Regions from separate parts of the Priestia sp. RMT2NF4 genome, predicted to be linked through region 1. Evidence: riboswitches for the same ligand, from Rfam matches in the RefSeq annotation. Region 1 holds a riboswitch; each other region holds the start of a gene.

What was found. Region 1 has a riboswitch for S-adenosylmethionine ahead of ACMX9J_RS20990 (methionine ABC transporter ATP-binding protein). Riboswitches for the same ligand answer to the same signal wherever they lie in the genome.
Region 2: another riboswitch for S-adenosylmethionine. It lies ahead of metK (methionine adenosyltransferase); the one in region 1 lies ahead of ACMX9J_RS20990 (methionine ABC transporter ATP-binding protein).
Region 3: another riboswitch for S-adenosylmethionine. It lies ahead of ACMX9J_RS21415 (trans-sulfuration enzyme family protein); the one in region 1 lies ahead of ACMX9J_RS20990 (methionine ABC transporter ATP-binding protein).

Annotation. Positions count from the first base shown of each region.
Region 1 is NZ_JBLQZO010000005.1:308,377-319,333, reverse strand. Features, by position in the region: gene ACMX9J_RS21035 (DUF72 domain-containing protein) at 1-401, opposite strand, end outside; gene sufB (Fe-S cluster assembly protein SufB) at 503-1,900, opposite strand; gene sufU (Fe-S cluster assembly sulfur transfer protein SufU) at 1,946-2,380, opposite strand; gene ACMX9J_RS21020 (cysteine desulfurase) at 2,370-3,590, opposite strand; gene sufD (Fe-S cluster assembly protein SufD) at 3,590-4,897, opposite strand; gene sufC (Fe-S cluster assembly ATPase SufC) at 4,915-5,700, opposite strand; gene ACMX9J_RS21005 (carboxymuconolactone decarboxylase family protein) at 5,939-6,304, opposite strand; gene ACMX9J_RS21000 (MetQ/NlpA family ABC transporter substrate-binding protein) at 6,426-7,262, opposite strand; gene ACMX9J_RS20995 (methionine ABC transporter permease) at 7,280-7,948, opposite strand; gene ACMX9J_RS20990 (methionine ABC transporter ATP-binding protein) at 7,941-8,966, opposite strand; SAM riboswitch class I at 9,098-9,205, opposite strand; gene ACMX9J_RS20985 (thioredoxin family protein) at 9,386-9,685, opposite strand; gene ACMX9J_RS20980 (toprim domain-containing protein) at 9,700-10,050, opposite strand; gene ACMX9J_RS20975 (YusG family protein) at 10,232-10,477, opposite strand; gene gcvH (glycine cleavage system protein GcvH) at 10,557-10,940, opposite strand.
Region 2 is NZ_JBLQZO010000004.1:36,106-47,062, reverse strand. Features, by position in the region: gene ACMX9J_RS17830 (MDR family MFS transporter) at 1-181, opposite strand, end outside; gene ACMX9J_RS17825 (hypothetical protein) at 340-495, opposite strand; gene ACMX9J_RS17820 (YtzC family protein) at 508-771, opposite strand; gene ACMX9J_RS17815 (TIGR01212 family radical SAM protein) at 941-1,903, shown strand; gene ACMX9J_RS17810 (class I SAM-dependent methyltransferase) at 1,900-2,469, shown strand; gene ACMX9J_RS17805 (tetraprenyl-beta-curcumene synthase family protein) at 2,482-3,540, opposite strand; gene ACMX9J_RS17800 (alpha/beta fold hydrolase) at 3,572-4,348, opposite strand; gene ACMX9J_RS17795 (gamma carbonic anhydrase family protein) at 4,456-4,983, shown strand; gene ACMX9J_RS17790 (phosphatase PAP2 family protein) at 5,175-5,699, shown strand; gene ACMX9J_RS17785 (glycosyltransferase family 4 protein) at 5,718-6,863, shown strand; gene metK (methionine adenosyltransferase) at 6,897-8,099, opposite strand; SAM riboswitch class I at 8,232-8,349, opposite strand; gene pckA (phosphoenolpyruvate carboxykinase (ATP)) at 8,724-10,313, shown strand; gene ACMX9J_RS17770 (DUF2584 domain-containing protein) at 10,348-10,590, opposite strand; gene ACMX9J_RS17765 (alpha/beta hydrolase family protein) at 10,645-10,957, opposite strand, start outside.
Region 3 is NZ_JBLQZO010000006.1:702-11,658, forward strand. Features, by position in the region: gene ACMX9J_RS21400 (CotH kinase family protein) at 1-882, shown strand, start outside; gene ACMX9J_RS21405 (hypothetical protein) at 1,025-2,191, shown strand; gene ACMX9J_RS21410 (hypothetical protein) at 2,261-2,923, shown strand; SAM riboswitch class I at 3,090-3,207, shown strand; gene ACMX9J_RS21415 (trans-sulfuration enzyme family protein) at 3,279-4,424, shown strand; gene ACMX9J_RS21420 (trans-sulfuration enzyme family protein) at 4,408-5,589, shown strand; gene ACMX9J_RS21425 (hypothetical protein) at 5,624-5,890, opposite strand; gene ACMX9J_RS21430 (SIMPL domain-containing protein) at 5,953-6,612, opposite strand; gene putP (sodium/proline symporter PutP) at 6,713-8,191, opposite strand; gene ACMX9J_RS21440 (YhcN/YlaJ family sporulation lipoprotein) at 8,484-9,029, opposite strand; gene ACMX9J_RS21445 (hypothetical protein) at 9,141-9,308, shown strand; gene ACMX9J_RS21450 (cold-shock protein) at 9,588-9,791, shown strand; gene ACMX9J_RS21455 (hypothetical protein) at 9,896-10,084, shown strand; gene ACMX9J_RS21460 (hypothetical protein) at 10,100-10,225, opposite strand; gene ACMX9J_RS21465 (DUF6509 family protein) at 10,364-10,675, opposite strand; gene ACMX9J_RS21470 (diguanylate cyclase domain-containing protein) at 10,836-10,957, opposite strand, start outside.

The DNA of each region.
Region 1 (10,957 bases):
CCAAACTTCTCACGGCTATACCTCAAATAGGCTACGTTTTCTTTTGTACAGTCAAACCAAGGCGGCATTTGAAATAAAATCATACCAAGCTTATTTGAACTTACGTACGGCTTCACTGATTCTAAAAATGCATGAAACATTTCTTCTTTGCTATCAAACGGATTTCCTTCTCTCATATGCCCCGTCATGCCTTGATAGGCTTTTACCACAAAACGAAAAGATTCCGGCGTATCATTCACCCACTTTTCTACATTTGACTTAGGTTGAATGGCGTAAAAAGATGAATCGACTTCAACAATTGGAAAATGGCCTGCGTATACGGCAAGCTTGTCTCTTGATGAAACACCCGCTTCATATAATGAATCATGATCTCCCCAGCCTGTAACTCCAATATAAATCATGCCATTCCTCCTCTATTTTCTTAGATTGCTTTTCTTTATTTTAATACAAACGATACAAAAAAACTCGTTTGCTTAAACAGCAAACGAGTTTTTATCTATTATTAACCGATTGAACCTTCCATTTCAAATTTGATTAGACGGTTCATCTCTACTGCATATTCCATTGGAAGCTCTTTTGTAAATGGTTCAATAAAGCCCATTACAATCATTTCTGTCGCTTCTTCTTCAGAAATACCGCGGCTCATTAGATAGAATAATTGTTCTTCAGATACTTTTGATACTTTCGCTTCGTGTTCAAGTGAGATGTTGTCATTTAAAATCTCATTGTACGGAATTGTATCAGAAGTTGATTGGTTATCCATAATTAGCGTATCACACTCAATGTTCGCACGTGCACCTTCTGCTTTACGGCCGAAGTGTACGATACCGCGGTATGTTACTTTACCGCCTTGTTTTGAAATTGATTTTGATACGATCGTTGAAGATGTGTTTGGTGCTAAGTGAATCATTTTTGCACCAGCATCTTGGTGCTGTCCTTTACCAGCAAGGGCAATAGATAATGTCATACCGCGTGCGCCTTCGCCTTTTAAGATAACAGCTGGATATTTCATTGTTAACTTAGAACCGATGTTTCCATCAATCCATTCCATTGTTGCGTTTGCTTCACAAACTGCACGTTTTGTTACAAGGTTGTATACGTTGTTCGCCCAGTTTTGAATTGTTGTATAGCGGCAATACGCGTCTTTTTTGATGATGATTTCTACAACGGCACTGTGAAGAGAGTTTGTTGTATAAACAGGTGCTGTACAGCCCTCTACATAGTGGACGTGTGAGCCTTCATCAGCAATAATTAACGTACGCTCAAACTGTCCCATATTTTCAGAGTTAATACGGAAATAAGCTTGTAATGGTGTATCTACTTTTACGCCTTTTGGTACGTAAATGAATGATCCACCAGACCAAACCGCTGAGTTAAGAGCAGAGAATTTGTTATCCGTTGGCGGGATAACTTTTCCAAAATGCTCGCGGAAAATATCTTCGTTTTCTTTTAGCGCCGTATCTGTATCTTTAAATACGATACCTTGCGCTTCAAGATCTTCTTTCATATTGTGATAAACAACTTCAGATTCGTACTGAGCTGATACACCCGCAAGATATTTTTGCTCTGCTTCAGGAATACCAAGTTTATCAAACGTTTGTTTAATTTCTTCAGGAACTTCATCCCAAGAGCGTTCAGACTTCTCAGATGGTTTTACGTAGTACGTAATTTCATCAAAGTCTAAGCTTGCCATGTCTCCGCCCCACTGTGGCATTGGCATGTTGTAGAAGTGCTCTAGAGATTTCAAACGGAAGTCAAGCATCCATTGTGGTTCCTCTTTCATACGAGAAATTTCTTCTACGATTTCTTTTGTTAAACCGCGTTTAGAGCGGAAAATTGATACGTCTTTATCGGAAAATCCATATTTATAATCGCCGATTTCTGGCATTTTTTTAGCCATCTTTTATTACCCCCTACTTGATAGGATTGGGAATGAATGAAGGTCTTATTTTTGTTCGTTAAGACCTTTTTCCATCGCTTTCCACGCTAGTGTTGCACATTTAATACGCGCAGGAAATTTTGCTACACCTTGAAGTGCTTCAATATCTCCTAAATCTATACTATCATCATACTCTTTACCTTGCATCATGTCAGAGAAGATATGGGCCATTTTAAACGCTTTGTCTACTTCTTGACCTTTAATTGCTTGTGTCATCATTGAAGCTGATGACATTGAAATTGAACATCCTTCACCTTCGAACTTTGCATCCACCACTTTGCCGTCCTCTACTTTTAAAGAAAGTTCAATGCGGTCTCCGCACGTCGGGTTATTCATATGAATGTTCACAGTATCTTCATTCAATGTTCCACGATTACGCGGGTTTTTATAATGGTCCATAATTACTTGACGATAGAGAGTATCTAAATTATTAAAAGCCATTTGTAAAATACTCCTTCGTTTTTATTAATGATGACACCAATTTATCTACTTCTTCTTCCGTGTTATACAGATAGAAGCTTGCACGTGCAGTAGACGATACGTTTAAATATTTCATCAGCGGCTGCGCACAGTGATGACCTGCACGAATCGCAATTCCATCAGCGTCTACTACTGTTGCAACGTCGTGCGGATGCACATCTTCAATATTAAACGTCACAACACCCGCTCGCTCTTTCGGTCCGTAAATCGTAATTCCATCTACTTGCGATAAGCGATCCAGTGCATATTGCGCTAGCTTGTGCTCATGTGCTTGAATGTTATCTAAACCAACTTCTTCTAAGAAATCAATCGCTGCACCTAAACCAATTGCACCTGCAATGATTGGCGTACCTCCTTCAAATTTCCAAGGAAGCTCTTTCCACGTTGATTCGTATAAGTTTACGAAGTCAATCATTTCGCCGCCAAACTCGATTGGTTCCATTTTTTCAAGAAGCTCTTTCTTTCCATAAAGAGCGCCGATTCCAGTCGGTCCGCCCATTTTATGTCCAGAGAAAGCAAAGAAATCACAGTCTAAATCTTGTACATCCACCTTCATGTGAGGCGTACTTTGCGCACCATCCACAACCATTACTGCACCGTTAGCGTGTGCAATTTCTGCAATTTCTTTTACTGGGTTAATTGTACCCAATACGTTAGATACTTGCATAATCGATACAATTTTTGTGTTAGATGTAATCGTGCTTTTCACCTCTTCTAGTGAAAGTGCATGATCTTCTGTTAATGAAATATATTTTAACGTTGCACCTGTTTCCTTGGCAACTTGCTGCCAAGGAATGATGTTACTGTGATGTTCCATATAAGTAATCACAATTTCATCACCAGGTTTAAGATTCGCACGGCCATAGCTTGCAGCTACTGTATTAAGAGCTGTCGTTGTACCGCGCGTAAAGATAATCTCTTCCGTTGATTTTGCATTAATAAACTTACGAACCTTTTCACGAGCGCCTTCGTATCCGTCTGTTGCTCTTGTACCAAGCGTGTGAACACCTCGGTGTACGTTTGAGTTATATTCTTTGTAATACTTCTCAATTGCTTCAATTACAGCAAGCGGCTTTTGTGAAGTTGCTGCACTGTCTAAATAAACGAGTGGGCTGCCATTTACCTCTTGGTCTAAAATAGGAAATTGTTTACGAATATCAGAGATATTCATTATCGAACTTTCCTTTCAATTAAATCCGTTAATTGTTTTTTAACCGTTTCGATTGGCAACTCGTTTACCACTGGTGCTAAGAACCCGTGAATAACTAGACGTTCTGCTTCTGTTTGCGGAATACCACGGCTCATTAAGTAGTAAAGCTGAATTGGATCTACGCGTCCAACAGATGCAGCGTGTCCTGCTGTTACATCATCTTCATCAATTAGAAGAATTGGGTTTGCGTCTCCACGTGCTTTTTCACTTAACATTAACACACGGGATTCTTGCTCAGCGTTTGATTTAGATGCACCGTGTTCAATTTTACCGATACCGTTAAAGATTGAAGACGCGCTTTCTTTCATAACGCCGTGTTTTAAAATGTAGCCTTCAGAATGTTTTCCGAAGTGTACGATACTTGTTGTTAAGTTTTGAGACTGCTCTCCACGTCCAACTGTTACCGTTTTTGTATCTCCATATGAACCGTCGCCCATTAGATACGTTGTATTTTCTGAAACTGTATTTCCTTCACTCATTAAGCCTAAAGCCCACTCAATGCGACCATCTTTGCCCGCTACGCCGCGGCGGTTCACATAAGTAGTTGTACCTTTAGCTAAGTAGTCAACAGCTCCAAACGTTACTTTTGCATTGCTGTTAGCGAATACTTCCGTCACGATATTGACAACACCGTGTGACTCTTCAGCAGTAGCAATGTAGTTTTCTACATATGTTACTGAGCTGTTGTCTTCAGCTACAACAATAACATGGTTGAATAAAGCTGCTTCTTCATCTTCACGGACAAATACAGCTTGAAGAGGCTCTTGTACTTCTACATTTTTAGGAACGTATACAAATACCCCCCCGTTTAATAACGCTGCGTTTAATGCAGTTAAACGGTGCTCATCTACTTTAACTCCGTCTTTCATGAAGTACTTCTCAACAAGGTCGCTATGCTCTTTAGCAGCTGTTTGGATATCTGTGAAGATAACGCCTTGAGATTTTAGCTCTTCTGTTAACGTTGAGTATGCAGCTGTTTGGTCACGCTGAACATATAGATTCTTAACCGCTTCTGTATCAATCAGTGCTTTAACCACTTCTGGAAGCTCGTCTACAGATGAGATTGTGCTTCCCTGTGAAGTGTGCTTGTCAAAAGCAGTAAAGTTCCATTTCGAAATGTTTGTTTTATCTGGCTTTGGAAGTGCAAGATCTTCTGCTTTCGCAAGAGCTTGTAAGCGAAGATCTAGCAGCCAACTTGGTTCATTAGCTTCTTTTGAAAAGCTGCTGATGTACTCTTGATCAAATGGTAATTTCGTATCAATAGTCATAGAGATCCTCCTAACTCTTAAGCTTCTTGCTCTACAGTTTCGTCTTCAATACCTAATTCTTGTTTGATCCAGTCATAACCTTCTGCTTCTAGACGCTGCGCTAATTCTGGTCCGCCTGATTTTACAACACGACCTTGCATCATAACGTGAACTTTATCTGGTGTAATGTAGTTTAATAAACGTTGGTAGTGAGTGATCATTAAGCAACCAAACTCGCTGCCGCGCAGTTCATTAATACCTTTTGATACAACTTTTAACGCATCGATATCTAAACCAGAGTCGATTTCATCTAAAATTGCAATTCCTGGTTGAAGCATCATTAATTGAAGAATTTCGTTACGCTTCTTCTCACCGCCAGAGAAACCTTCGTTTAGGTAACGCTGAGCCATGTCTTGATCCATTTCTAAGAAATCCATGTTTTTGTCTAATTGACGGATGAATTTCATTAGTGAAATTTCTTCGCCTTCTTCACGACGAGCATTAATTGCTGAACGTAGGAAGTCTGCGTTTGTTACCCCGCTGATTTCACTTGGATATTGCATCGCTAGGAATAGACCTGCACGAGCGCGCTCATCTACTTCCATCTCAAGTACATCTTCGCCGTCTAGCGTGATGCTTCCTTGTGTAACCTCGTATTTAGGATGTCCCATGATTGCTGAAGATAATGTTGATTTACCAGTACCGTTTGGTCCCATGATTGCATGGATTTCGCCGCCCTTAACTTCTAAATTAACACCTTTTAAAATTTCTTTACCTTCAATTGCAACATGAAGATCTTTAATTGTTAAAGTTGACCCTGCCATATTAAAACCTCCAGTTATAGACGTATATAGTAAAAAACGATATACCTATATCTTTTTAATTATTCTCATTTTATTCTCATTACAATCTTATAACAAATGAAAACTTATAGCAACCTTTTGACCCAAAAGGTTTTAAACCATTATGTACGTTTTTTAAGACTAAATCCACTCATAAAAAAGTTGCCTTAAAAGACTCGATAGAGCCTTCTAAGACAAGCTTTTTACCCGCTTTATTTACTTAGTGCGTGTGGCTAGTCAGTTCTGAAACACACTCTTGGACAAGCGTAACGGACTGACTCATCGCTGCGCCTCCGCCAAATGCCGCTGATACTCCGCATGCTTCTAAAATTTCTTGCTCAGTTGCACCTTGATCAATGCAGCCTTTTGTATGATAAATCATACAGTACTCGTCTTGAGCTACTACGCTGATTCCTAGCGCGATTAACTGCTTTTCTTTTTTAGAAAGAGAACCTTCTCCAAAACATGCTTCAGTAAACGCATTAAACGTTTTTGTTACTTCCGGCAATTTTTCGCTAAATTTCCCAACACCCATTTTATAATCATGAAGTGCTTGCTCAGTTGAATGACGTGCTTCTTGCTGCATAACGTCAGCTCCCATCATCAGTAAAGTTTTCACGGTTAGTATGCGTGAGAAAAATAAGAGTTATTCGTTTTGATGCATACAAAAAAGCACTTGCCCAGAGTGGGCAAGCGCTTTTCTTCTATTATTTATTTACCGGCAATACTCCGCCTTTGTATTTTTCTTTAATGTAGTCTTGAATTTCTTTAGAGTGAAGAACTTTTACTAAAGCTTTCACTGTATCTTTATTTTCGTCACCTTTGTGAACCGTAATGATGTTTGCATATGGGTTGTTTTCTTTGCTTTCCACTGCGATTGGATCTTTTACTGGATCTAAACCAGCATCGATAGCATAGTTAGCATTGATAACAACAGCGTCACCTTCATTGTTTTTGTACATTTGAGGTAACAATCCGCCTTCAACATCGGCTTTAAATTTTAAATTCTTAGGGTTTTCTACAATATCTTTAATTTGTGCGTCTGTTTTCTTTACGCCTGGTTTTAATTTGATCACGCCAGCTTTTTCAAAAATCGATAAAATACGTCCTTGCTCTGCTACTGCATCACGCATAATAACTGTGCCGTTTTTCGGAAGATCTTTTAAGCTTTTGTATTTTTTAGAGTAGATACCAATTGGTTCAATGTGAATGGCACCGGCACTTACGAAATCATACCCTTTTTCACCTTTATGATCTTTTAGCACTGAATTCATATAAGGAACGTGCTGGAAGTAGTTTGCATCAATTTCATTGTTTGCAAGAGCTGTGTTCGGTAAGATGTAATCTTGGAATTTTTTAATCTCTAAATCAATTCCTTGTTTTTCCAAAATAGGTTTTGCTTGTTCTAAAATTTCAGCATGAGGCGTATTAGATGCACCCACGACAATTTTCTTTTCATCTTTTGATCCATTGTTAGATCCACACGCCGCTAATCCTACTACTAGCGCAGATGTTAATGCTAAAGCTGAAAGCCATTTTTTCATAATAAATAATCCTCCCTTTATCTTTTATCAATTTTTGCAGTAATCGCATCTCCAATAAGTTGGATAATAAATACAATAATCAAAATTAAGATCGTAGCGGCTAGCGTTACGTCATTATGACTGCGCTGGAATCCTTCTAAATATGCAAGGTTTCCAAGACCTCCAGCTCCAATCACACCCGCCATTGCCGTATAGCCGACTAACGCAATGGTTGTTACTGTCAAACCGGAAATCAAAGCTGGCAGCGATTCAGGTAACAGCACTTTAAAGATAATAGTGCTTGTTGTGGCTCCCATTGATTTAGCAGCTTCAATAACACCTTTATCAATTTCACGCAGACCAATTTCTACAAGACGCGCATAAAATGGTGCTGCTCCAACAATTAAAGCCGGTAACGCTGCATTAGCGCCTAAAATACTTCCTACCAATGCTTTGGTAAATGGAATCAGTAAAACAATTAAAATAATGAATGGAATGGAACGAAAGATATTTACAACCGCCGACACAATGGCATATAAAGGTTTGTTTTGCCAAAGCTGTCCTTTGGACGTTAAAAATAAAAGCAAGCCCAATAAAATACCTAGAACAAATGTGGCTACAACTGAAATAGCCGTCATATATAGTGTTTCATTTGTCGCTTGAATAAAATCATCTAAAATAACGTTTGGAAATAGTTTCTCAAGCATTTGTCATTACCTCCACTTCTACCTGCTGCTCATGAATGTATGCAATGACTTTTTCAACTTCTGTTAATTCTCCGTCTAAATGAACGAACAACGTCCCGTATGAACCTGTTTGTGTATGAGAAATCTTTCCTTGCAAAATATTAATCGTTACATCAAACTGTTTTAAAATCGTTGTAATGAGCGGTTGCTCTGCTTTTCCGCCAACAAACGTCAGCTGAATAATTTGCCCGCTTGGATACAGCTCTTTTACTTGTTCAATCGTTTCAAACGTTTCCTCTGGTTCAGAAATCTGTTGAACGAATCGTTTTGTAATCGGCTGCTTAGGTTTTCTGAATACTTCTAGCACTTGTCCTTCTTCTACTACTGCCCCATTTTCCATAACGGCTACTCGATGACAAATTTTACGAATGACGTGCATTTCATGAGTAATCAATACAATGGTTAACCCTAGCTTCTCATTAATATCTACTAACAGATCTAAAATAGAATCTGTCGTTTGAGGATCAAGCGCTGATGTTGCTTCATCACAAAGCAATACTTTTGGATTGTTCGCTAGCGCTCGAGCAATCCCAACACGCTGCTTTTGTCCGCCGCTAAGCTGTGATGGATAAGCATCTTCACGCCCTTCAAGCCCGACTAGCTTAATAAGTTCGTCTACTCGTTTCATTCTTTTTTCTTTTGAAATCCCTGCTATTTCTAACGGAAAGGCAATATTTTCTCGTACCGTACGCGACCACAAGATATTAAAGTGCTGAAATACCATACTAATTTCTTGTCTAGCTTTTCTGAGTTTTCCGCCTTTAATTTTTCCAATATCATTACCTGCTACTTCGACCGTTCCTGTCGTTGGTGTTTCTAATCCGTTTAGCAAGCGAATCAAAGAACTTTTCCCCGCTCCGCTATAACCAATAATTCCGTAAATTTCACCTTGGTTAACGGTTAGATTCACATTATCAACAGCTGTTACTTGACCGCTTTTGGCCTGATAAATTTTTGTAACGTCTGTTAATGTAATCATATTTCTTCACCTTCTTTAATAAAAACTTAATTATGTTAGGTTGCCCTATAGGATGAAAAAGCCGTAAAACAATTTTCCCCATTAAAAAAGCCTCTCTGCGCATGACAGAAAGGCTCGATATTTAATCCTTTCTCTCATCTTTCAAAGCGCATAGCTTTGCAGGAATTGGCACCATTTCAGTTAGTCTGACGGTTGCCGGGTTTCACAGGGCTCAGTCCCTCCACCTCTCTTGATAAGAGTTCGCAACAATTATTTTGTTTTTGGGAAATATTCATTCATTTATGAACATTCATGAGTGTGATTTTAGCATGTGTCAGATAGGCTGTCAACAGATTTTGTTCTTGGGATAATATCCCAAGATTTCAACAGCCCCAACGGTTCGCTCTCTTTCCACTTCTTCATTTTAAACAAACGTTTGATTATCGAAGCTCCTCGAGTACGTGCTCGATGGAATGAAACGCGTAGAGTTTTTTTACCATTTCACCATTTTCCACTTCAATCAAACAAGGTACGCTTTCAATAGAAAATAATTCTGCTTTTGAAGGCATATAATTTAAATTGCTCATTCCGATGGTTACATCCGGCAGCATCGCTTCTGCCACGGTTAACATTTTTTTTGCCAGCTGACATGTCCCGCAAAAAGGCGTATGGAAAAAGATAAAGGCTCTTTCTCCTTCTTTTAACTGATCATCCAGCTGTTTTTCGCTCCATTCTTGCATGTTGCTCATTCCTTTTATGTTAAAAATTCTGCATTAACATCGATATTGGCACTCAGCAATACTGTTGCTATGTGATGTCTAGGGGCGGCAGCAACTTCTCGGTACATTTTATCAATATATAGATGCTCTGCTTCCGGAAGCTCTCGTTTAAATTGTTTTCTCAGCTTATTCCCTGAATCATCAGAGTCAACGAGTATGTATACCTCTTTGTTAAACGTACAGTCAATAATTTCATCCAGCTTTGATAAACTAATCGTACCGTTTGTACAAATAATTTCAATTGGTTCTCGAATGATATCTTGAATACGCTTTTTATCTGACTTTCCTTCGACAATAATTACTTTTTCAATTTCAATTAGCCCCATTTTCATCACCCATAATCGTCAGTTGTATAGTAACATCATTTCTTTATGCTATACAATATTCGTTAATGTATCACAGTTCACCTGTTTTTTAAAAGAAATTTGCAAGAAAGAACTCTTTTAAAAGGCAGTTTAGGCCATATTATCTCTATAAAACAAGAAAAACAGCGGCAGTTGCCACTGTTTAGCACCATCCTGCTTCTTCATCGCAGTCTGTATATTTTTGCGTTTCACCTTGTTTTTGTACGTCCGCGTATTGATAGAACTTATTATTTTCTTGCGAATATCCTTCTTCAAAGCGGTATTCATTGCCGCTTGTTCCGTAGCTAACTTCACCAATTGGCTGCTTATCAACGTATAATTTCATACCGCCGTCATGAAATTTAGCTGTAACGCGATCTGTAACGTCCATTTTTTGTTTTTCAAACATAAAAAGACACTCCTTTAGCTTGTTTACTAATAGAGTGTCCAGTCAAAAACTTTTCATAAAGACAATTTATGGAGGAATATTATCCTTCGTTTGTCATTTCTTCGTATTGCTCTGCTGTCATCAGCTTGTCTACTTGAGAAGCATCAGATGGTTTGATTGTAATCATCCATGCTTCTTCGTATGGAGATTCATTAACAAGTTCAGGACTATCGCCTAAGTTGTCGTTTACTGCTACAACTTCACCGCTAATTGGTGCGTAAAGCTCAGAAACTGTTTTTACTGATTCAACGCTACCAAACGGCTCGTCAGCTTCTACTGTTGCTCCTACTTCTGGCAGTTCAACGAATACGATGTCTCCAAGCTCAGCTTGAGCGAAATGTGTAATACCTACGCGGACAACGTCTCCTTCTGTTTTTACCCATTCATGCTCTTCAGAATAACGCAAATCTTTTGGTGTACTCATCTTAATCCCTCCAAAAT
Region 2 (10,957 bases), on a different contig from region 1:
TTCCCCCTAGTAAATTACCCACTACGCTTGCAGCAGAGTTCAGCATAAGAACCACTCCTGCAACGGATAACGACTTTCCTAAATGTTCATTTATATAAATTGTATTGAGAGGCCATAAAAACGAAGCTCCCGTTACGTTTACAAGCATACCAATAATCAAAAACCAAAGTGACTTGGGCATTGATCTCCCCCCTATCTATTCGAATGCCAACGTACATTCTAGTCTTTTCTTAAAGGGTTCGCAATGCTTTTACATATAGACAATTTATTTGAAATTCGCTGACTATTTAAAAAGGTGATTTCACATGACAATATCATGCAAAATCACCTTTTTACCGCTTATTTTTGCTTCGAACGAACCGGCTGGGCACGCTTGCTGTTCCGTGCTTTTAATTCTTTTACAGGATCAAAATCTTTTCCTAGCTCAATATCATTGCTGTTGATCCCGTTTTTTGTTTTTTGTTCCGGGTTATTTTGATTTGAACGAGTTGCCATAAAATCCTCTCCTTAATGCTGAGTTGTAATCAATTTATTTTGCAGCTGCTGAACTTGCAGGCGCATGCGATATAGCTGCTCTCTTTGCTGTGCATTTGCACTGTGAGAAAACTCTTCAATTTCTTTATAAGCATTTTCTAATTTTTCCTGTGCTTTTGTATATTCAGTATCATTGTAATGTTCTTGTTTCATGCCTTCCTGTAACTGACCTTGTCCAAAGCGAATAGCATCTTCACACTGCTGCATAAGTTGATCCACTGCTTGACGAGTTGTCATTGTCTATTCCTCCTATTCGTTCATTTCTGTCTTATTTTGCGCAACTTTACTCTCCTTTACGACAAGAAGAACCTGTTAAATATAAGCATCCTTAAATTTGTTTGGCACTTTTTCACGTTTTTGATACAATTTGTTGATGTATATTGCATGTAAAAAGGAGGTTGCTGATTTGAATCAGACAAACCCATTTCCGTATAAATCTGAAAACAAACGTTATCATACCTGGAATTACCACTTACGTAACCACTTTGGCCATAAGGTATTTAAAGTAGCCTTAGATGGAGGATTTGATTGTCCAAACAGAGACGGCACGGTAGCTCACGGCGGCTGTACGTTTTGCAGCGCTGCCGGTTCAGGAGATTTCGCTGGAAACAGAGCGGATGATCTTGTGACACAATTTAACGAAATCCGTGAAAAAATGCATCATAAATGGAAAGACGGAAAATACGTTGCTTACTTTCAAGCATTCACTAACACTCACGCTCCTGTTGAGGAGCTTCGTGAAAAATATGAAGCGGTCTTAAAGCTTCCCGGAGTTGTTGGGCTTTCTATCGCCACGCGCCCTGACTGTCTCCCCGACGATGTGGTGGAGTACTTGGCTGAATTAAATGAACGAACTTATCTATGGGTAGAACTTGGACTGCAAACTGTTCATGAACGAACTTCACTGCTTATCAACCGGGCACACGATCACCAATGCTATGTAGATGGTGTAGCAAAGCTTCGAAAACACGGTATTCGCGTTTGTTCTCACATCATTAATGGTTTGCCTTTAGAAACACCTGAGATGATGATGGAAACGGTACGGGAAGTAGCAAAATTAGACGTTCAAGGAATTAAGATTCATCTGCTTCATTTACTAAAAGGAACTCCTATGGTCAAACAGTATGAAAAGGGCCTTGTTGAATTTCTTTCATTTGAAGAATATGTAAAGCTTGTATGCGATCAGCTCGAAGTAATCCCTTCTGAGATGATTGTTCATCGTATTACCGGTGATGGACCGATAGACCTCATGATCGGACCGATGTGGAGCGTAAATAAGTGGAGCGTATTAAATGCCATTGATCAAGAGCTCGAACGTCGCCAAAGCTATCAAGGAAAATATTACGAAAAAGAGTTGATGGAAAGATGAAAATAGAACGTATCCTGCCTTTTGCCCGCACGTTGCTCACTAATGCTGTGGCCGAAGGAGATGTCGCGATTGATGCTACAGCAGGAAATGGACATGATACATTGTTCTTAGCCAACTTAGTCGGAGATACAGGTCATGTATATGGATTTGACATTCAGCCCCAAGCCATTCAAGCAACTCAGCAGCGATTGACAGAACATCATGTAGAAAAACGAGTCACGCTTATCCAAGAAAGCCATAGCAATATAAGCATGCTTCCCCACTCTATTAATGGACGAGTGACGGGCGCTGTCTTTAATTTAGGTTATTTACCAGGTGGAGATAAAGACATCGTCACCACTTCTGAAACAACAATTTCTGCAATTGAGCAGTTACTTGATTTGCTAGCACCTGAAGGAGTGATTGTGCTCGTTATTTATCACGGACACGAACAAGGGAAACAAGAAAGAGACGATTTACTAACGTACGTCCAAAATCTGGATCAAAAAGACGTCCATGTTTTACAATATCGCTTCATGAATCAGCAAAACAATCCTCCGTTCATCATTGCTATTGAAAAAAGATAAGCCGCATATGGCTTATCTTTTTAACATTCGGTACAAGCGTCCGTTGATATAGAAAAAGTAGCTGAGTGCTCCCCCCGCTTTGATTAATCGACGTGCATTCACATGAACATGTTTTTGTGCCCTCACTTTTTGATCGGACAAATAAACGCCCAGGAGTCCCTTATAGATAAAGCAGTGAAAGTGATAATCCGGCAGTTTTTTAGCATATTCGTCCGCTTTTACAACAAAATGTAAAAAGCGGTCCATCATTTGCTGATAGTGAGGATAATAAAAACAAAAGTTCAAATCTCCTCCTGCTTTATCTTCTTCTTGGTCAATTAAATAATCGAGTAAAATATGTAAACCTTGAATATAAGGAAAATATCCCGCTTTTATTTTCTCCGTCATTTCTTTGGTCATCTCTTCTTGAAAACTGTAAGCGGCCAAACAAAAAATGCCTAACGTTGAACCAGAGCACGCTGAAAATTCATACCACTCCATTTCAGGAACACTGTGCCGGTGAGCATCAAACCAATTCTCTAATCGTGGAACTCTTTCCTTGATTTCAACATGCTTATGTATTTGCAAATCACAATAATAAGTAGCTAGTTCTAATAAATGTGAAGAGACGATATGGTAATTACAGGCTTTTCGCAAGGACTGCTGACAAGTCTGGACAAGTTCCGCTAAATATCCTCCATCGTCTTTATCCGTTCGAAAACGATAGTAATCCCCAAGAGGTGCATGAGGAGTCAACGCATCTGGCATCGATTCATGTAAGGCTGCAAAATCTTTAGGATCGAGCGAATTGCTGCGGTCACATAAGTTATCTAAGTAATCGCTGATTGTTTGGTAGGCAACGATAAATTTTACGCATTCAATCATGTTTTCTTTCGCTAAAATCGATAGGATGCCGCCTCCTTCACAATGAAAAGTTTTTGTATCGATACTTGCCAATGCTTGAGTGCGTAATTCTTTATTAGGAATCTCTTTTGCCCGTTCCCGCCAATGGTTAAGCTCATGATGAACGACGGGAAACACTTCTCGATAAATTTTTCTCATTAATGAAATAGGACGAGACGGAATCTTCATTTATTTTCACCTCAATTTCTGACAGCACTCATTAAATGTGAAGATCAACAAAGCTTTTCGCGTATGTAAAAACGTATTCTCTTTCAGGCTCATTAAAGATTTCGTGATACAGCTGAGACCATTCTTTGTAGATTTTTTCACTTAGCTCTATTTCATCAAACCACTGTCTAACAATCAGCTTTTCAATAATTTTATCTTCTCCTGCCTGCATCACAAGAAGCGGAACATCCGGCAAACGATCGATATCTTTAAAAGCTAAGTTAACAGCTTGAATCAATTCTCGGTACCATCTTACAGAAACTTTTGTAACGTACAGTGAGTCGTTTTCATCTTCATCTCGAACTTCTTGGTTTCTTGTTGCTTTTTCAACAGTAAGACCCAAATCAAAAAGTTTGTTCGGCATGACTTTATTTAATCCTTTAGATAACATATCTAAGTAAGCTGGTACTTGCTCTTTTAATCCTAGACAAGGTGAGGAAAGAATCGCACCCCATATAGGAAGATTTTTTGTCTGCAGCGTACGAATAACCGCCAGTCCTCCCATACTATGTCCTAACAGGAAAATAGGCAAATCATATTTTTGCGCTTCACGTACCCATTCTTCCACTTCATATACATATTCATCAAAGGATAGGATATGTCCTCTTCTTCTCGTTGTTAAGCCTTGGCCAGGAAGGTCTCCCATGATTACGTGCATTCCAACCGAACGCCACATCTCAATCAGCCAGCGATAGCGCCCGTGATGCTCCGCTGCTCCATGGACCATGACAATAACGCCTTTTGGATTTACTGCTTCCCATTTATGCATTTGAGTTACTCCTTCTTCCTTTTTTTGTTTACCTGCTTTAAAAACCTTTGTACACTTACATTAGAAGATTTACTACTTTTTTTCAACTAATAAAGGGAGATGATTTGATGATTTATCCGTATAAAGAAAAAATGCCTAATATTGCACCCAGCTGCTTCCTGGCAGACTATGTCACGATTACTGGAGATGTCACCATTGGTGAAGAAAGCAGCATTTGGTTTAACACCGTTATTAGAGGAGATGTTTCGCCTACTATTATCGGGAAACGAGTAAATATACAAGATCAATCAACACTCCATCAAAGCCCAAATGCTCCTTTGCTTATTGAGGATGATGTGACAGTAGGACATCAAGTTATTTTACACAGCTCCATCATCCGCAAACGCGCGCTCATTGGCATGGGCTCTATTATTTTAGACGGTGCGGAAATTGGTGAAGGTGCTTTTATCGGTGCAGGAAGTTTAGTGCCTCCCGGTAAAAAAATACCACCTAATACTCTCGCACTCGGTCGACCTGCTAAAGTAATCCGCACTCTGACTGAGGAGGATTTAAAAGATATGCAGCGCATTCGTACAGAATATGTAGAAAAAGGGCAGTATTATAAGTCTATTAAGAAATCTGATTCTTCATTATAAAGGAAACGTTCCCTCAGAAATTCATACTGAGGGAATTTTTTTAGTATCTCCACAAACTCTCTAATCATGTTCTATTCTCTCCACAATTGTAAAGAAATTTCCATATTAATTTACATCGTTTTAGTACTGCCTCCACAATTAAAGATTAAACTGAATAATAAAGACGTATTTATTAAAAAGGGAGCGACTCTATGAAAGCCAAGTTAATTCAGTATGTATACGATGCCGAATGCCGATTATTCAAAAGTGTAAATCAACATTTTGATCGAAAGCACTTAAATAGATTTTTACGTTTACTAACTCATGCCGGCGGAGCCACGTTTACCATTGTGATAGCGTGCTTGCTGCTATTTCTGCATCCTTCATCCGTCGCTTACGCTTGTGCGTTTTCTCTAGCCGTTAGCCATATTCCTGTTGCCATTGCTAAGAAGCTATATCCGAGACAACGGCCTTATATTCAACTAAAGCATACAAAAGTATTAGAAAATCCATTAAAAGATCATTCATTTCCATCGGGGCATACAACGGCTATTTTTTCGTTAGTTACCCCTCTGATGATTACTTACCCAGCCTTCGCTGCCGTTCTTTTGCCGCTTGCAGTAACGGTAGGCATTTCAAGAATTTATCTAGGTCTGCACTATCCGACGGATGTCATGGTAGGCCTGATACTCGGCATCTTTTCAGGTGCTGTTTCACTGAACATATTTTTAGTCTAATTGATAGGAGGAGTACTCATGAGAATTGCTTTATTTACAGATACATTTGCTCCGGAAGTTAACGGAGCTGCTAAAACACTTTATCAATTTACTCAGTATGTCAAATCAAAGCAAATTCCCATCCAGGTATTTGCTCCTGAATTTGCTCATAATCGGTCGTTTTCAACGTATGTTCACCGCTCGCCTAGCATGCCGTTTTTCCTTTATCCAAACAGCCGTTTTTCATTGCCAAACGTTCTAAAAATTAAAAAGCAGCTGCAGGAATTCAACCCTTCTCTTATTCATTTGGCCACTCCTTTTACAATGGGGCTTTGCGGCTCCTATTACGGAAAAAGATTAGGTATTCCTCTTGTCGGCTCTTATCATACCAATTTTGATGATTATTTATCTCACTATGAACTTGAAAAAATGCGTGTACCACTGCAAAAATATATGAAATGGTTTTATAAACCTGTACAAAAATTATTCGCTCCCTCCGAAGTGACCAAACAGCAGCTAGAAAAACAAGGGTTTCACAACGTAGCTATTTGGTCGCGAGGGGTAAATCACAAATTGTTCCATCCCCACTATGACCGCTTTGATATTCGTATTAAATATAATATAAAAAAACCCTACATCTTAACGTATGTAGGAAGGTTAGCTAAAGAAAAGAACGCTGATTTTTTACTAAAAATTGCCCGATCTTTACCTGATCATATCCGCCACCAAGTTCACTGGCTTATTGTGGGAGATGGTCCTTTAAAAGAACAAATGCAACAGCAAGCATCTGAGCATATGACATTTACAGGCTTTCTTGAAGGTAAGCAACTTGCTCATATCTATTCTTCATCTGATTTGTTTGTTTTCCCTTCAGAAACAGAAACGTTCGGAAATGTCGTACTGGAGTCTCTTGCTTCTGGAACTCCCGTGGTGGCAGCAAATGCAGGAGGAGTTAAACAGATGGTTCAGCACGGGCGAAACGGCTACCTTTGCAAACCTCACTCCTTAGAAGAATTCAGTTCGGCTATTACAGGTTTACTTGATGATTTGCACCAGCGGCTTCACTTTGGCCATGCAGCGAGACACTATGCTCTTACTCAATCATGGGACGCCATTTTTCAGCATTTGCTTTCAGAATATGAAGATGTCGTAGAAAAATCTGCTGAAGGTATTCAATGGGCATAAAAAAAATCTCCGTTTTCACGGAGATTTTTTTTATTATTTAGCTAAAGCTTGAGTTTTTAATGCTTCAGCTTTGTCTGTGAACTCCCAAGGAAGCTCCACATCTGTACGACCAAAGTGACCGTAAGCTGCTGTTTGCTTATAAATTGGGCGACGTAAATCAAGCATTTTAATGATGCCTGCTGGACGTAGGTCAAAGTTTTTGCGTACTACATCTACTAGTACTTCTTCAGAAACTTTTCCTGTACCGAATGTATCAATTGAAATAGATACTGGCTGTGCAACACCAATTGCATATGCTAGTTGTACTTCACATTTATCAGCAAGATCAGCTGCTACAATGTTTTTCGCAACATAACGAGCTGCATAAGCTGCTGAACGGTCTACTTTTGTTGCGTCCTTACCAGAGAATGCACCGCCGCCGTGACGAGCATATCCGCCGTAAGTATCAACGATAATTTTACGACCAGTTAAACCAGCATCTCCTTGAGGGCCGCCGATTACGAAACGTCCTGTTGGGTTAATGAAATACTTTGTATTTTCATCAATTAACTCATTTGGAACAACTGGATTAATTACATATTCTTTTAAGTTACGTTGAATTTGCTCTAACGTTACTTCTGGGTGATGCTGAGTTGAAATAACAATTGTATCGATGCGAACAGGTTTGTTGTTTTCATCATATTCAACTGTTACTTGTGTTTTACCATCCGGGCGAAGGTAAGGAAGAATTTCTTCTTTACGTACTTCTGTTAGACGGCGAGCAAGTTTATGAGCTAATGAAATTGGAAGAGGCATTAATTCTTTTGTTTCGTTACATGCATAACCAAACATTAACCCTTGGTCTCCAGCTCCGATTGCTTCGATTTCTTCATCGGACATTTGACCTTCACGTGCTTCTAACGCTTGGTCTACACCAGCAGCGATATCAGCTGACTGCTCGTCGATAGATGTTAATACTGCACAAGTTTCAGCATCAAATCCGTATTTTGCACGAGTATAGCCAATTCCTTTAATTGTTTCACGAACTGTTTTAGGAATATCCACGTAAGTAGAAGTTGTAATTTCACCGCTTACTAAAACTAAACCAGTTGTTACGCTTGTTTCACAAGCAACACGAGCATTTGGATCCTTTGCTAGGATAGCATCAAGAATTGAGTCAGAAATTTGGTCACAAATTTTATCGGGATGTCCCTCTGTAACAGATTCTGACGTGAACAGACGACGTTGTGTTGACATCAGTTTTCCTCCTTATAAATACGATACATTGTGATACGGTACTCATTCCCTTATTTTCATTACACGTTAAAAAATATAAAAAAACCTTTCCTTGTATCGAGGAAAGGTATCAAATTCTACATAAGCCTTTCACTCTTATCGATCAAGGTTGTGCCCTTGCATCAGGTTAGCACCTTATCGTCTACACAAAAAAATGACGATGGTTGCTGGGTTTCACAGGGCCTGTCCCTCCACCAGCTCGGGATAAGAGAGTATCCGTTCAAGGACATATAATACATGAAAAAGCGCTTCACTGTCAACAACATTCAAATGGAAATCATCTCTTTATGTTTGAATCTGTTTTAATGTAACATACTCAAATTTAAAAATAGTATACCTTATTAAGAATGATCACGAAGTTTGGTTAACAAGACAGACCAAAAAAAGGCTTTCACTTGAAATAGCTTCACTTTTTTCGCTTCTAGCACATATACATGTGTCTAAAATAGGTATAACGTACATTTTTTTATAATGCACAAACATTTTTAGTTAAATAGTATAGAATAATTAAATAAATGTGTTATACTAATTATAAATTTCAAACATTAATGAATAAATAATAGCTAAAAAAGGAAGGTAGTGCACATGAGTACTGTTGATATGTCTATCGAATTAAATGGTTTGCTTCAATTAAAAACAACAAAACACCAATTATCTGTTCCACAACTTGTTGAAAAAATTCTAGCTCGACGCGAAGGAACGCTGACTTCTACAGGTGCTGTGTCAGTCGAAACCGGAAAATATACAGGCCGCTCTCCTTTGGATAAATTTATTGTAAGCGATGCTGTATCTTCAAAAACGGTTGAATGGGGACCCGTCAATCAGCCAATTTCTGCTCAGCGATTCGATGCGCTATACAAAAAAGTCTTAACCCACTTAAAGAAACAGGATGAACTTTTTGTTTTTAATGGATATGCTGGAGCTGATAAAAAGTATCAGTTACCAATTCAAGTAGTTAATGAATTTGCATGGCACAACCTATTCGCTCAGCAGTTATTCATTCGCCCTTCAGCTGAACAAAAAACAAATGATGATGTGAAGCCGTTTACAATTGTAGCAGCTCCAACGTTCAAAGCTGATCCTGAAACAGACGGGACGAATTCTGAAACCTTCATTATTCTTTCATTAGAGCGACGCATTGTGCTAATTGGAGGAACTGAATACGCTGGTGAAATGAAAAAATCTATTTTTTCAGTGATGAACTTCTTGCTTCCTCAAAACAATATTCTATCCATGCACTGTTCTGCTAACGTAGGAGAAGAAGGTGACGTTGCATTATTCTTTGGTTTATCTGGAACGGGTAAAACAACGCTTTCTGCTGATGCAAACCGTCGTTTAATCGGAGATGACGAGCACGGTTGGTCAAGCTCTGGTGTATTTAATATTGAAGGAGGCTGCTACGCGAAGTGCATTCAGCTTTCCGAAGAAAAAGAACCGCAAATTTTTAATGCAATTCGCTTCGGCGCAGTACTGGAAAATGTAGTGTTGAATCAAAATACGAAAGTAGCAGATTACAATGATAATAGTTTAACAGAGAATACTCGTGCCGCTTATTCAATTGACTCTATTGATAATACGGTATTGCCAAGCGTTGCTGGGCACCCTACAGCTATTGTCTTTTTAACTGCTGATGCCTTCGGCGTCTTACCTCCAATCAGCAAGCTTACAAAAGAACAAGCGATGTACCATTTTCTGAGCGGATACACTAGTAAGTTAGCTGGAACAGAGCGCGGCGTAACATCGCCACAGGCTACTTTCTCTACATGCTTTGGTGAGCCTTTCTTACCTCTTGCTCCAACAACTTATGCAGAAATGCTAGGAAAGAAAATCGATGAACATAACGTAAATGTCTACCTTGTAAACACTGGATGGACCGGCGGTGAATACGGCGTGGGTGAACGAATGAAGTTAAGTTACACTCGAGCTATGGTTCAAGCAGCTCTTGAAGGAGAACTAGCTAATACCGAAACAGTAACAGATGCTATTTTTGGTTTATCGATTCCAACTCATGTTCCGGGAGTTCCTGATGAAGTGCTTCAGCCTTCTAAAGCATGGAACGATGCAACAGCTTATAACCAAAAAGCAACTGAACTTGCCGCTAAATTCAAAGCGAACTTCAAGCGTTTTAATGATGTAGCATCGGACATTTCAACATTAGGCGGACCTAGAGTCTAATAAAAAACCGATCGTCTTATAGACGATCGTTTTTTTAGTTAGTCGAATGTAATTTTGTCAGTTCATATGTGACAATGGTTTTTTCCTGCTCCATTTCTACCTTACGCACAACAGCAGTTCCAATACATTCTCCATTTTTCGTTTTGTGAATGTTTAATGGAATATCCAACGGATACAAACGATATCCTTTTTTCTCAACTTGAAAAATGTTATCTGTTACACGCTTTTCGTTGCCTTTTGTCACAATCATTGTATTTAATTCTAGCGGCATCCCCATTTTCTCTCACTCCTCACTGTTATTCTACTTGTTTTTTCTATCGTAGCATATCTTTTATTGCGCTTTCATCCACTTCGTTAACTTCTTTACCGTTTCTCGGTTTTCTTTTGGTGGAAAAGCATGTGGAAAGTTTTCAAAATACCAGCTGGTAACTTTTTTATTGGACTTCTTTAGTTTAGATTCGAGCTGATAGGAATGATCAATTGAGACGTTTTTATCTTCTAAACCATGAATAAGCAAGACCGGCGGCTCGACGAGATGAGCACGATGCAAAGGTGTCCTCCATTCGTATCTTTCAGGATATTTAGAAGGAGTTCCTCCAATCACCCGCTTCATCATTCTTCTTAAATCTTCTCTTTCTTCATAT
Region 3 (10,957 bases), on a different contig from region 1:
AAAATATTTCAGCGCGCCAAAGAAATACACCTAAACGCTGAATACAAAGATCCATCGCTTATGCGCAACAAATTGTCCCTCGATTTTTTCTCTTCTTTAGATGTTTTATCTCCCCACTCTCAGTTTGTCACTCTTAAGATTAATGGGAAAAATGAAGGAATATATCTTCAGCTCGAATCGGTAGATGAACTATTTTTGAAAAAAAGAAATTTAGCGGATGGATCCATATTTTATGCAGTGGACGGAGATGCTAATTTTTCTTTGATGAGCGATTTGGATAAAAAGCCAAAAACAACTTTGTTATCTGGATATGAAGATAAAGCAGTGAGAGAAGGAGACGAGGAAAAATTAGAAAAGTTTATATTTAATCTTAATACATGGACAAATACGGAATTCGAACAGAATATTGAGAAGTACCTGAACGTCGACCGCTACTTATCTTGGTTAGTCGGTATTATTTGTATGCAGAATTACGACGGTTTTGTCCATAACTATGCGCTCTATCTAAATCATGAAAGCGGGCGCTTTGAACTGATTCCATGGGATTATGATGCAACTTGGGGAAGAGATGTAAATGGAAAAGTAATGGAAGGAGACTATGTCCGTGCACAAGGATTTAATACGCTTACAGCTCGCTTACTGGCGGTGAACAGCATTAAAAAGCGATATATTCAAAAAATGAACAATGTTCTAAATAATCAATTTACAATAGAATACATGAAACCAATCATTTATCAACTGCATGAGTATATTGCTCCATATGTATTAAAAGATCCTTACGTAAAAGATAACTTGGAGCAATTTTATAAAGAACCCGAATTTATGCTGTCTTTTATAAAAGAACGAACAGCGTATATTCAAAATAACCTTTTGACTCTTTAAAAAGAGATAGATTTATAGGCAATTTATAGGCAACAGTGGATTTTGTTAATAATAGGCAAATGCAGGAAATCAATAGCTGTACATGATACGTATATATACAGTATGAATGACCAATAAGGATAACTAATAAGGAGGAAAAACAATGAGTAACTATTACTATGGCCAAGAACAAGAGCAAAATCAAAATCCACGCCAAAAATCAAGCCAAAAACGCAGCCGAAATATACAAACGCCTGATAAAGGCTATTCTTCTCACTTCAAACCCCTAAAAGGAAGAGTGGTGACCGTTTATCGTGGAGGTCCTGAATCTAAAACAGGTTATTTGGTTGACGTGCAATCAGATTATTTAATCTTAGCAGTGGAAAGCAATGATAACAATAATAACAACAATGGTGAAAATAACAATCAAAACAACCAAAACAACCAAAATAATAATCAACCAGAATATACACTTGTATATTATCACTTAGCGCATGTAAAAAGTATTACTGAAGATACTATGTCAAATTCGGCACAAACGTTTACAGGAATTAGTGCAGACTTAGAATTATATCGAGGAAAAACTTTTGCTGGAACTTTATCATTAATGAAAACTAAATATGTGCAGGTTAATCAAGGTGGACCTGAGAAAAAAGCAGGTCAGCTTCTTGATGTCTTAGGTTCATTTGAATCTGCTTATATAGTATTACTCACAGAAGACGACGGTGTCATCTATATTAATACTGAACACGTTAAGAGTGTGAGTGAATATCAAAACAACAATGGAGATCAAACTACTCAATCTGCAAATGAACTCTTAGTGAGCCAAGAGCCAGAATATATGAAATCTAAAACCTTCAACGATCTTTTTGCTCACCTTTCCCATAAATGGGTATCAATCAATAATGGAGGACCTGAAGCTGTAGAGGGCGTGTTAGTACAAAGCCGAAATGGTACATTTACACTTGTGCAGAATAATCAAGTATTACGCTTACAGCCAAGACACGTTAAAACCATTTGTGTAGGAGCAAAAGGGGCTTTTAAGCAAAACGATAACAATCAAAACAATGAAGAAACAGAAGAAAATGGAGAGACTGAAGCTGCAAAGTCTACAGAAGAACGTACAGGAAGCCGCACGGGAGGACGTACGGGAAGTCGCACAGGTGGACGTACGGGAAGCCGCACAGGTGGACGTACAGGAAGCCGCACGGGAGGACGCACAGACGATCGCTCTCGAGGACGCCGCACGGGAGGACGCCGTACGAGTTCACGCTCTTCAGCACCGGCCGAGAAAGTTATCAAAACGAAAAATTATCGTTGGAAAGCATGATGAAATGGAACATAAAAGGTGCTTATAAAGCACCTTTTCTATCATATAGGAAAAAGGAGGAGAATGAGTATGAGTATGAATCATTATATCGATAAAATTGTGGAGTTAGATATTTCAGGTAAAACGACATTTGTTGGCAGACTTATTGATCTTGGATTAGATATTATGGTTTTGTATAATGGACATGATTATTTGTATATTCCTCTTTTACACATGCATCGTTTGCGGGAAGTATCGGAAGAAGACTATACGGTTTTGCGTGAAATAGAAGAGAACTTAATAGAAGAAAGTCAGCGGATTTCTTATCGTAATATTTTACAGCAGGCAAAAGGGAAATTTATTGAAATTTATGTAACAGGAGGAAAATCATTGCATGGCTATATTACAAGCGTGCTGAATGATTATCTTGTGTTTTATTCTCCAGTGTATAAAAATGTCTTTGTTTCTCTACATCATTTGAAATGGCTTACCCCTTATAGTAATGAGTTAACTCCTTATTCTTTAAGTGACAAAGAGCTCCCAGTAAGGCCTGCCTCTGCACCTTTTGTCAGAAACTTTGAAGAGCAGCTTAAAAAATATGAAAATCAACTGGTCGTATTAGATTTAGGGGATCAATCAGAAAAAATTGGCGTACTTAAAGAAGTTTCTAATAATATTGTTGAACTAATTACGGCAAATGGAGAAAGTATGTATTGGAAGTTAGCACACGTAAAATCTGTGCACTTGCCTTAGAAAAAGAGACCTCGGTGTCGTCTCTTTTTTTATGTACTTATCAGGACAAGTATATTGAATAAACAAATGAGATGATTTAAATTTTTTAGAAAATTATGTTGACAATAAAGAAAATCTTTATTAAAGTTAGTAACAACAAACGTTAACCACCAACAATTATATAGAACTCTTATCAAGAGTGGCGGAGGGACTGGCCCTGCGATGCCCGGCAACCATCAAATGAAACATTCATTTGAACGGTGCTAATTCCTGTGGAACATCAGTATTGTTCTAACAGATGAGAGAAATCGTGTATAAACGAACACTCTTCCATCTGTGAAGAGTGTTTTTTATTTTGAGTTAAGGAGAGAAATAGATGAAAATTGAAACTTTATTAGTTCGTTCAGGAGTAGGTCGTGACCCTTCAACAGGTTCTATTACAACACCCATTTACCAAGCATCAACATTTGCTCATCCTGCTTTAGGGCAAAGTACAGGATTTGACTATGCACGTACGGCAAATCCTACTCGTACGGCATTGGAAGAAGCAATTGCTGCTTTAGAAAAAGGCGAAGTAGGAGTAGCATTCGCTTCAGGAATGGCGGGTGTAATGTCAGTTTTAGCGCTATTTAAAAACGGAGATCATTTAATTGTATCAGAGGATTTATACGGAGGAACGTACCGAGTACTAAATGAAATCTTTTCAGAGCAAGGAATTACTGTTTCGTACGTCAACACAGCCCATCTCGAGCAAGTAAAAGATGCGCTTCGTCCCAACACGAAAGCTTTATTCATTGAAACACCTACAAATCCAATGATGCACGTGACTGATTTGCCAGAAGCAATTGCGTTAGCTAAACAGCATGATTTGCTTACTATCATTGACAATACATTCATGTCCCCTTACTATCAGCGTCCTTTAGAGCTTGGAGCAGATATTGTGATACATAGTGCAAGCAAATACATTGGGGGTCATAATGATGTAGTTGCTGGTCTTGTAGTCGCTCGATGTAGTAGCTTAGGAGAAAAAATTCGTTTTTATCAAAATGCAGCTGGGGCAATCTTAGGTCCACAAGATAGCTGGCTGTTATTGCGCGGTATTAAGACGCTAGCGCTTCGTATGGAAAAACATAACGAAAACGCACTGAAAATTGCAAATTGGCTTACTGCTCATGATCTCGTGGAAAAAGTGTATTACCCTGGTCTTGAAACACATCCGGGCTATGAAATCATAAAGAAACAAGCAACTGGATTTGGAGGCATGATTTCTTTTGCTGTCTCACACCCTGACATCGTGTCAGTACTTTTAGAAAATGTTAAAGTTATTACATTTGCAGAAAGCTTAGGAGGCGTGGAAAGTTTAATGACATTCCCAGCTCGTCAAACACACGCTGACATTCCGGAGGAAATTCGAAATCGTGTCGGAGTAACAAACTGTTTACTTCGATTATCAGTTGGAATTGAGCACGCAGATGATTTAATTAAAGATTTGAAGGAGGCATTTGATGCATACCAACAATAATAAACATAGATTTGGTACGAACTTAATTCATGCAAATACAGGAATTGACGGTCATTTTGGAGCGGTTAACGTACCTATTTATCAAGTATCTACATTTAACCAAGAAGATGAGACGAACAACGGCCGCTATGACTATTCTCGTTCAGGAAACCCAACGCGTGAGGCTTTAGAAAACACTATTGCTCAGCTAGAAAATGGATACGCTGGTTTTGCTTTTTCATCAGGTATGGCTGCTATTTCATCGGTGTTATCTATTTTTGAATCAGGGGATGAAATTTTAGTTTCACACGATACGTACGGCGGGACATATCGTGTATTAACACGATTATTTTCAAAGTTTGGTATCAAAACAACTTTTGTTGATACAACGAAGGTTGAGAAAGTAGAAGAAGCTATCACAAAAGATACGAAGGCTATTTATATCGAAAGCCCTTCAAATCCATTTTTACAGGTAACGGATATTAAAGCAGTAGCAAGTTTGGCGAAGGAGCACAATCTCCTTACAATTGTGGATAACACGTTTTTAACACCTTATCTACAGCAGCCGATTGACCTTGGTGTAAATATTGTCATTCATAGTGCTACAAAATATATCAGCGGTCACAGTGACGTCATTGGCGGTCTAGTTGTGGTAAGCGATGAAAAGCTAGCGGAAGAAGTAAAGTTTGTACAAAATGCTTTTGGTGCTATCTTAGGACCACAGGATTGTTTTTTACTGCTTCGAGGCATTAAGACATTAAAAGTTCGTTTAGATCAGCAGTTAAAAACAGCGCTGCAGTTTGCAAAGTGGCTTGAAGAACAATCTCTAGTGAGCCGTGTATACTACCCGGGCTTAAAAAGTCATCCGGACCACAAACTCATTTCAGAACAAGCAAATGGATACGGAGCTATGATTTCTTTCCAAGTGCAGGATGAAAAAGTAGCACGACATATTTTACAAGGAGTCAAATTAGCTTCAATTGGCGTTAGTCTAGGTGCAGTTGAATCCATTCTCACGCATCCTGCAACAATGTCTCATGCAAGTATCCCAAAAGAAGTACGTGAAGAAAAAGGAATTACTGATTCACTTCTTCGCCTTTCAGTAGGGTTAGAGGAATTCGAGGATTTGAAGCAAGACTTTAACGCTGTTTTTCAAAGCTTAGAAGAAAAAGCGTTAATTAAATAAAAAAAGGACTTCCATTAAGGAAGTCCTTTTTTTGTTATATACAGCTATCTAAAAGGTTTGTGTATAGGGACGTAAGCGCAACTTTTTCATCAGAGGAAAGACTGCTGTTTAGAATTCTTTTTATGCCAAGATGATATTTTACATACGGTGTTTGCCGAACGCGTGGATGAGTCATTTCATCTTTTAAATCTTTCAGAATGGCTTCGTGAAGCTGATCTTCACTTGTCAGGGCTTGTTTAGAAGCGAAAGAACGGTTCAACCATAGAGTCTGATAAGCTGCTAGTAAATGTTCAGAAGTCATTGTGCAAAGAGCTCCTTTAGATTAGTTTCTTCATTATAATAATCTATAGTTTATCATAAGTATTAATACGTGTACGTAATTTTTACAGAAGCGGATACAGTCAAGGACTGAGCTTGGATAGGGGGAGAGGCTGCTAATAACTTAGGCGAGGAGCCAGATGACTGATAGACGGGGCCTTCTTCGATTAAAATGGGGATTTGGTTAATAGGGAGCTGCAGCGTGTTGGCAATGGTAAAGGCCTTTTCTTTAGCGTTAAGCAAAGCTTTACTTATCGCTTCTTGTTCATATTTATCATCATTTGTAACGTGAAATTGAAGATCTTGCGCTACGTTGGCTCCGCTTGAAAACGTAGCGTTATAAACATCGCCAGCTTGTTTTACATCTTGTACTCTTACTCTAAACAAATGCTGTACTTCGTATCCTGTAAGAGTCGATTTTCCATCGCTGTAATCATATTTAGGATTTATAGTGAATGAAGCTGTTTCAATTTGCTGGTCATTGATTCCAAGTTTTTGTATCTCTTGCAGCAGAGTATTTGAAACAGCTGAATTTTCTTTTAAGGCTTCTTGAACGTCTCGGTTTTCCGTGCGCGTTCCAATCGTCATGGAAATTTCATTTGGAATGGCTGAAGCACTTCCTTCACCAGTTACTTTAATTTCTCTATTTTGTGTATCTGCGCGCAGTTGCTGTGTAGGTTCATAAGGGAAATAAGAATGTTGCATGTAAAAACCCTCCTTAATCCGTCTTTAGTACATATATATGACTGCAGGGCTTGCATTAAAAGCAAAAAGTACACAAGTCGTAACTTGTGTACTTTTTTTACTATTTTGTATGCTGTTCTAATACGCTTTCCATGTTTCTAAATTGATCTTCTACAGCTTCTGAAGGCTTTTTTGTTAACAGACTTACTACAATAACAGCCAGCAAGCTTAAGAAAAATCCAGGAATCATTTCGTAAAGGGCATCTTTCAATGGAGTATTTACCCAAATTAATACTGTAGCTGCACCTACAATCATTCCTGCAAGGGCTCCCCATCTAGTCATACGCTTCCAGTAAAGACTTAGTAAAATGGCCGGGCCAAATGCAGAACCAAATCCAGCCCATGCGTATCCGACAAGTCCTAAAATCGTATCACTAGGCTTTAAAGAAAGCAAAATACCAATAATTGCAACACCTAAAACCGCAGCTCTTCCGACTGTTACAAGCTCTTTGTCAGAGGCTTTACGTCGGAAAAATGTTTTATAAAAATCTTCTGTAACAGAGCTTGCCGTTACAAGCAGCTGAGAAGAAATAGTACTCATAATCGCTGCCAATAAAGCTGCATATAAAAATCCAGTAATTAATGGATTAAATAAAACATCAGCAAATTTAATAAAGATTGTTTCAGGATCCCCAAGTTTCATCCCAGTTTGATCCACATAAGCAATTCCAACAAGACCCGTTAACATAGCGCCAATGATTGATAGGATCATCCAGCTCATACCGATACGACGGGCAGGCTTTAATTCTTTAATAGAAGAGATCGCCATAAAGCGAACGATAATATGAGGTTGACCAAAATAGCCAAGTCCCCAGGCTAAAAAAGAAATAATCCCTACTACGGTTGTACCTTTAAATAAATCAAGGTAAGTTGGATCGATATTTTTTACAATATCCATTGTTGTTCCAACGCCGCCTAAGTCAGTAAAGGCTACAATAGGCACTAAAACAAGGGCAATGAACATAATAACGCCCTGCACAAAATCTGTTAAACTAACAGCTAAGAAACCACCGAACAGAGTATAGGCAATAACGACAGCAGCCGTTACAAATAGTCCTATTTGGTAATTTAAACCAAATGCCGATTCGAACAATCTTCCGCCTGATACCATACCAGCTGAAGTGTAAAGAGTGAAGAAAATAAAGATAACAATCGCTGATACTGTTCGAAGAACCTTGGCATGGTCCCCAAAGCGATTTTCAAAAAAGTCCGGAATTGTAATGGAGTCATTCGCTACTTCCGTATAAGTGCGAAGACGCGGAGCGAGGATTAAATAATTTAAATAAGCACCAATAGATAAACCTACTGCAAGCCATAAACTTGAAAGACCTGTCACGTACATGGATCCAGGAAGGCCCATTAACATCCATCCGCTCATATCTGAAGCACCTGCTGAAAGCGCAGTAACAGCCGGACCTAGTCCGCGTCCGCCTAGCATGTAACCCGATACGTCTTGAGTTGTTTTTGTGTAGGCATACCATCCTATTCCGAGCATTCCTACAAAATAAATGCCCAGTGAAATATAAACACCAATATCCACCAAATCTCCCCTTTATGCATTTTTTATGCATGAAACGAGCACTACTCGCCATGCAAACATCTTATGGTTTCTAAAACTAACAAACTTTTCCCTTACTATCAACCCACAAAACCGTAAAATACATGAGGCGAAAATCCCCTATCCCCCTATAACAAAGAAATGAAAACGTTTTCAAAATAAAATAAAATAAAAATATTCAGAAACTTATAAGTGCATTTTTTATGCAATATTTTATGCAATGGGTAAAATAAAAAGAGCATTTTATAAAATGCTCTTTTGACATTCATGTATATTAGCGTGAATTTGGAAACACGCGGCGAACAACTTCTGAAAACTCGTCAAACAGTCCAGAGACTGGTTTACCCGTTTGAAGCTTGTCTACATATCCATTCATACGGTTTACAAAGTCGGGGTTTGTTGATACAAACACTCGATGAACACTGCCGTCGGCTTTTCGTACTTCGTGTGCAATCTTATGCTCCATATCTTTTGTGAGATTGCCTTCTTTGTTATCGTCTAATACAGCTGCTACATAAGCTGTATGGTCGGTTACGATTACGTTAGCATCTTTTACATTTTTTAACGCTACGATACGATCAGCTGCCACATCGGCTACTCTCATTCCGCCGGACTGATTGTACTGTTCTTTCTCATTACGCTGTACGTCTTGCGTATTATTTACGTCATTCATTTTCGTTTTATTGTTTCCATTTTCATATGTGACGTTGCGGACTGTATTATCGTCAATGACGCCATCTTTACCTTGATCTGCTGTGCTACAGCCGAATAAAGAAAGGGTCGTCATGCAGCCTACAACAAACAAAAACGATTTCTTCATGATAGTATCACTCCTTATAAGTTTTAACCTTTCTTATAATTTGTTAAAAACGTGTGAAGCATACATGAAAAATATAAAAAAGCCTATACTATCGAAAAAGGAGGAATATGTATGAGTGAAATCCGACAAAGCATATTTGTGCTTCATACAAAAGAAGAAAACCATGAAGAAACAACAACGTTTGCGTTAACTTCAGAAGAAGCTAAGCTATTATTTGAAACCCTGCAAAATAAACGAAAAGAAATTATCGACGCCCATATTGATAACATGTTGACGTAAGGAAGGTAAATATCTTGTAAAACAGATGAGCCATATGTTAAAGGTGGCCAAATATTTGCATTCTACATATAGGTATAGTATAATGTAAACGCAACCAAATATAATTAATACTATGTTTTGACCATATACTCGAATTAGATTTAGTGAAAATTCACTTGTTATAAAGGAGATCTACTTCGCGTAGGTCTCTTTTATAATATGTGAATTTTTTATTTACGGTATAAATGTAAATATAGAGTAACATATTAAAATTTTTACATTTTTTGGAGGTTTTTTTACATGGCTACTACAGGTACAGTAAAATGGTTTAACAGTGAAAAAGGCTTCGGTTTTATCGAAGTACCAGGCGAAAATGATGTATTTGTTCATTTTTCAGCTATCCAATCTGAAGGCTTCAAAACATTAGAAGAAGGCCAAAAAGTTGAATTTGAAATCGTTGAAGGCCAACGTGGACCTCAAGCGGAGAATGTTGTAAAATTATAATTCAACGCTACATATGAAAGCTGCCGATCGGCAGCTTTTTTTGTGCAAATTTGTTTTATTTGTATGATTAAGAAAATAGATTAAAGTAGGGGAGAAGGGAAGGCGTGAGTTCATTTCATTGCTGTGCCACATGTCAACATTTTCAAAGCATTAAATTGGATAAGGGAATGAAGTATCAATGCAAGAGACTAGGCTATGAAACTCGTCCTACTTATCAGTTTACATGCTGGGAACCAAAAGAAGTAGTTAAAAAGCTAATGGAAAAACGAAATCAAAAAGATATTGATACATAACGAAATCGATCCCATCTAAAGACGAACAAAGAACAAATGGAATGGATTCTCTAGTATGAATTGCTTGTTATACATCGCTGTTGGTTTCCGTGCAAGACTGCGCTTTCCGCGGGCGGGCGCTGAGCCTTGCCCTCCAATCAACAGCTATAAGCACCTACATACATGAAACCTACGTTCATCATCACTACGAAAAAATCCGAACGAGTTGGATTCTCCATCAGGAATCTCAATTCATCGTTCGGATTTTTACTAAACTACTTTTGTTCCAGCCGCTTTTAATTATTCCTCTTTATCTGTCCCTTCCTCTGAAGGTAAATGCTTCCCGCAAAACTCTTTGACAGCTGCTTCTTCCTCTTCTTCTAGGTCGAAGTCTAATACTTTATTTGTTGAAACTTCGTAGAAATGAGTCTGGGCAATAGAAGTGTTATCTTCGCCTTTAATATACACTACGCGTAGTGCTAGGTCGCTGCCGGTATATAATTCATCCTCTTCTTCTACCTCAATGTATAAATGAAATTCATAGCGTTCACCTAGAAGGAGACCAAATGGATCCTGCAATTGTTCAGCTGTATATTCTTTAATTGTAAACATATGTACGTCCTTTCCATATATCAGTAAAATACTTGCATCATCTATTATAGTTTTTCTTTGCAAAGAAAGAAAGTGCATGCGTAATTCATGTACGGATTTATTCCTTGGTCATTCTATTTAGCGAATCTACTTGATGCGATGGCGCAAGGACTTCGATGATTTACTTAAAGATAGAAGAAACGCGCGTATGTTTTTGCTTATACATGGCAGCATCTGCTTTTTGAATTAATGTATCTAGATTGGTGTCGTCTGAAGGCGCACATATAATAAACCCGTAACTCG